One region of the Serratia sp. AS12 genome, then DNA from elsewhere that is predicted to be linked to it. Evidence: predicted binding sites of a transcription regulator. Region 1 holds the regulator's gene; the other holds the start of a gene.
What was found. The regulator Fur, encoded in region 1, represses iron uptake genes when iron is present. The targets are predictions, from matches to a motif close to ATAATAATGAGAACNACTATCAA.

Region 1 (2,409 bases):
TCGTGCAATGCAATTAATTGAATTTAAAGGTTATACGCGATATGGCTAATGTAGGCATTTTCTTTGGCAGCGACACTGGCAATACCGAAAACATTGCCAAGATGGTCCAGAAAATTCTTCAGCAGCAGTTTGGCAAAGAGGTGTCGGAAATCCGCGACATCGCCAAAAGCAGCAAAGAGGATCTGGAAGCTTTCGACATCCTGCTGTTGGGTATTCCTACCTGGTACTACGGCGAAGCCCAGTGCGATTGGGATGACTTCTTCCCGACGTTGGAAGAAATCGATTTCAACGGCAAGCTGGTTGCGCTGTTCGGCTGTGGCGACCAGGAAGACTATGCGGAATATTTCTGTGATGCAATGGGCACCATCCGCGACATCATTGAGCCACGCGGCGCCGCGATTGTCGGCCACTGGCCGACCAAGGGTTACCATTTCGAAGCATCGAAAGGTTTGGCGGATGACAATTTCTTCATCGGCCTGGCGATTGACGAAGATCGTCAACCGGAATTGACCAACGATCGCGTCGCGGCCTGGGTGAAGCAGATCAGCGAAGAACTGAGCCTGGCCGATATCGTCGGCTAACCCTCAAAGGTTGAACAAAAGCCCTGCAAAGTGCATAGTGTTGCCAGCAGGGCCGTTCATCGGCAGCACGGATTTCTGCAATAGAAGCTACATGTTTGTAACTTCCCACATCGTCAAGGTAGACTGAGATATCGGTTTATCCCATCCATCAAGACGTTGCGTGTGTAACATGCAATTGTGCCATGATATCTTTGTTAACAACCGGCGGTTTCCATTTAGGGCAACCGGTTCTATAATGACACGCAATTAACTCTTTGTGCCGACCGATGCCACAGGCAAGAATGCCTCAACTTGATTAGCATAGTAACAGGACTGAATCCGCATGACTGACAACAACACCGCATTGAAGAAGGCCGGCCTAAAAGTCACGCTTCCGCGACTCAAAATCCTGGAAGTACTGCAAAATCCGGAATGCCATCACGTCAGTGCGGAAGATTTGTACAAAAAACTGATCGACATGGGCGAAGAAATTGGCCTGGCGACGGTTTACCGCGTACTGAACCAGTTTGATGATGCCGGGATTGTGACCCGTCACAACTTCGAAGGCGGCAAGTCCGTGTTCGAATTGACCCAACAGCATCACCACGATCACCTGATTTGCCTGGACTGCGGCAAAGTGATCGAATTCAGCGATGAGTCTATCGAAGTGCGTCAGCGTGATATCGCCAAGCAGCATGGCATCAAGCTCACCAACCACAGCCTCTACCTGTATGGTCACTGTGAAATCGGTGATTGCCGCGAAAACGACACCCTGCACGACAAAAAATAATGCCCTCAACCGGCATTGAGAACCGCCTTAACGGCGGTTTTTTTATGCCTCCAGGTGAGAGCAAAAAAATCCCCGGACAGGCCCGGGGAAAATCACATCTGAAAGACAACAATTGCAGCGGCACTTCTCCACGGTACTTCTCTCACTTCCCACTTACGCTCACGTCACCGTCAACTCACCCGCCGACACGCGGATGGGTAAACTCGTCACAATGCATATTCAAGAAACAGCAGCCGATCGAAGAAAATCGGCCAGGCATAGTCGAAAACGCCGCGAACGCGGAACCCTTGGTTCAGGTAGATTTGGCAGGCATCGCTGCGTTGCCATACGCACAGCACGATATGTGTCGCCCGGCGCTGCTGCGCCTGCTGCTTAATCAGGGCAAACATTGGGTTAAAATAGCCCTGTCCGCGGAATCGGCTCTCGATGGCCAGGCTACAGACAAAGTAATCGTCCGCACCGCACTGGCTGTGCACAAAATCGTCGTAGGCCTCATCAAGCGGCTTCATTTCATCGCGATATAGATAGCTCGCCTTAACGCCATATAACTCGTCGAGACTCGCCGCAGTGAAAAAACCGATAAATGCCCCGCACCGATCGTAAGCCAGGGTAATCAGGTCCAGATAGGGGTCGATATTTTGCGCCTGCTGCAGCGACACCAGATCCATCCCGGCCGGGTTGCCGGCAGAGCAGTATTCCAGGTAGCTGGTGGCAAAAAGCAGTTTCGCCATGCGGATCCTGTCCGCTTCGCCAGCTTGCCGCCCCGGCAGAAAATGTAACCCACCCTGCGCTAGCGGCAATGCCGCATCGCCCGTTCCGACGGTTAACCGCCAGTAATTGCCTTCGTCGATCTGCCGCCGGTTATCCGCTATCAAATACTCGCCAAAAAGCTGGTTCACCCGATCCAGCGCGCGGTCATGGGACAGCACCGAATAGTAATGATAGTGATCGATATCAGACCTTATCTGCGCCGGGTAGGCCATGCGCGGCACTTCATCGACGGTAAATATTTCCGCATAGCGGGCCAGATCCGTCGGTTGCTCAAGCTGCCAATCCACC
Region 2 (2,409 bases), 720 kb from region 1:
TCCGCAGCGCGTTAGCGAAATGGTGTTGCGCGGCATCTTCACGTTGCGTAAGCAGGAACTGAGCTGGTATTACCAGGACGGCGCTTCGCGCTTCTTCCCAGAGAAATGGGAGCGCGTGCTGTCGATTCTTTCAGAAGAAGAGCGTAAGGACGTGATCGCGGCCTACCGCCAGCGCCTGACTTCAAAGGATCTGCAAGTGCAGCTTGAAGCGGCGAAGCTGTGGAGCGTGTGGGAAGGGGAGACGGTAACGCTGTTGCCAAGCACCGAGTCCGCTTCCTTTGGTGAGGATGACTTTGCGCTGGCGTTCGCCCGTATCGAAAACCACTACTTTACCCATCTGGGTTTTCTGGACAGCGACGATCAACTGCTGACCAACGTTCCATTGATCCGCCATATCCCGGCGGTGATCATCCATGGCCGCTACGATATGGCTTGCCAGGTGCAAAACGCCTGGGATCTGGCGAAGGTCTGGCCGGAGGCGGAGCTGCATATCGTCGAGGGTGCCGGGCACTCCTTCGATGAACCGGGTATCCTGCATCAGCTGATGCTAGCCACCGACAGATTTGCCGCAAAGTGATGCAAAACCCGCCATGACGGCGGGTTTTTTACTTGGATTTCGGCTCGTACGGCAGACGCGAATACTTGTGTGATTCGACGCGATAGAACGCCACGCGTTCGCGGAAATAGTCGCGCAGGTGTGCCGGCTGTTCGCGCTCAACCATTTCTGGGATCACCGGCATGTTATAGCGTTCTTTAAACGCCACGCCGGAAGCTGCGAGATCAACGTTCACTTTGTCCATATCTTCTTTGGAAAGCTCTGCCAGATTGTAACCCACCGTATTCTCCTTACTGTCACCGCATTGGATCAGCGCAGAAGGTAATGCACCGGGCGGCGCTTGGCAAGCCTGAAGCGCAAGGAGAGCAGGGCGGTGGGAATAATGCCAGCCATCAGCGCTTATTTATTATTCCGAAGATAATGCAATCTATTTGTTTTCTTAAATAAGAATGATTCGCTTTTTTAGTAAATATACAGATGAAAATAGTTATCATAATAATTTGAATGAATAATTAATATTCAATTTAACATGTTGATTTTTAATAAATTAAAAATTAAATGATTAATGATGTGAATCAGGTGTTTTTATTTTGTTCTTACCAAGGCATAATGCGGAAAAATTAAATCGATACCTGCAAAATAAAAGGGATAATGATGCTGACGCAAGAAATGACCAAAAAGCTGAATGAGCAACTGAATCTGGAATTTTATTCCGCCAACATGTACCTGCAAATGAGCGCATGGTGCAGCGATAAAGGCTTTGAAGGCGCGGCCGCATTTCTTAAAGAGCATTCTCAGGAAGAGATGCAGCACATGCAACGTCTGTTCGATTATCTGAGCGATACCGGCTCCCTGCCGCTGCTGGGCACCATCGCCGCGCCGCCGGTTGAGTTCGAATCCCTTGCGGACGTGTTCCAACAGACTTACGAACATGAGCAACTGATTACCCGCCAGATCAACGAACTGGCGCACGCGGCAATGATCGCTCATGACTACTCTACCTTCAACTTCCTGCAGTGGTATGTCGCTGAGCAGCACGAAGAAGAGAAACTGTTCAAATCCGTATTGGATAAACTGGCGCTGGTGGGCAACAGCGGCAAGGCTCTGTTCTTCATTGATAAAGATCTGAAGAAAATGGGTGCAGCCGGTGAAAACGGCAACGGCCAGGGCTAAATCTGCGCTGAATAACCGCGTGTCGGGCTTTGCCTGGTGCGCGGTTTTTTTATACCCTGCATTTAGCGCGGTTTAGCAGCGATACGTGCTGCCAGATCGCAGAATGCCAGCGTTCTGCTCGACTTACGGATCGAGTCTCGTTATCATTTAATACGATACGCTACAGGGAGGGTAGAGAGTCAAAACAGCGGGTTAGCCGTTATTCCCGTTCTTCTGTTTACCCGTGGCGCAATCATCTGCGGTGGGTTCCGGCTGCCGGCCTTAACCCTTATCACCCTCGATTATTGCTTTAAGGGATATCACTGTGATCGGTAAAATTCGTTCTTCGTATCGCCTGCTTTCTACTATTTTTGTGTTGTTTGTCGGGCTATCCTCGCAGCAGGCGCTGGCGCATGCCCATTTGAAAGTGCAGACGCCGGCGGAAGATGCCATCGTCAGCCCGGCACCGAAGGTGCTGACGCTCAATTTCTCCGAAGGTATTGAGCCTAACTTCAGCGGCGTGAAAATTACCGGCCCGAACGATGCCAAAGTGAAAACCGGTAAATTGCAGCTCGACGCGAACAACAACACTCAGATCAATTTGCCTATCGAAGACGATCTGGCTGCCGGCAAATATAACGTCAGCTGGCATGTGGTTTCGGTCGACGGTCATAAAACCAAAGGCCAGTACAGTTTCACCG

Region 2: a site for Fur is predicted at 1,034-1,056, ahead of ftnA (non-heme ferritin). Genes of this name have one in related genera too.

The regions. Positions count from the first base shown of each region.
Region 1 is NC_015566.1:1,324,550-1,326,958, reverse strand. Features, by position in the region: gene fldA (flavodoxin FldA) at 42-581, shown strand; gene fur (ferric iron uptake transcriptional regulator) at 904-1,350, shown strand; gene SERAS12_RS06125 (glycosyltransferase) at 1,557-2,409, opposite strand, start outside.
Region 2 is NC_015566.1:2,043,574-2,045,982, forward strand. Features, by position in the region: gene pip (prolyl aminopeptidase) at 1-577, shown strand, start outside; gene SERAS12_RS09530 (DNA polymerase III subunit theta) at 606-836, opposite strand; gene ftnA (non-heme ferritin) at 1,211-1,729, shown strand; gene yobA (CopC domain-containing protein YobA) at 2,034-2,409, shown strand, end outside.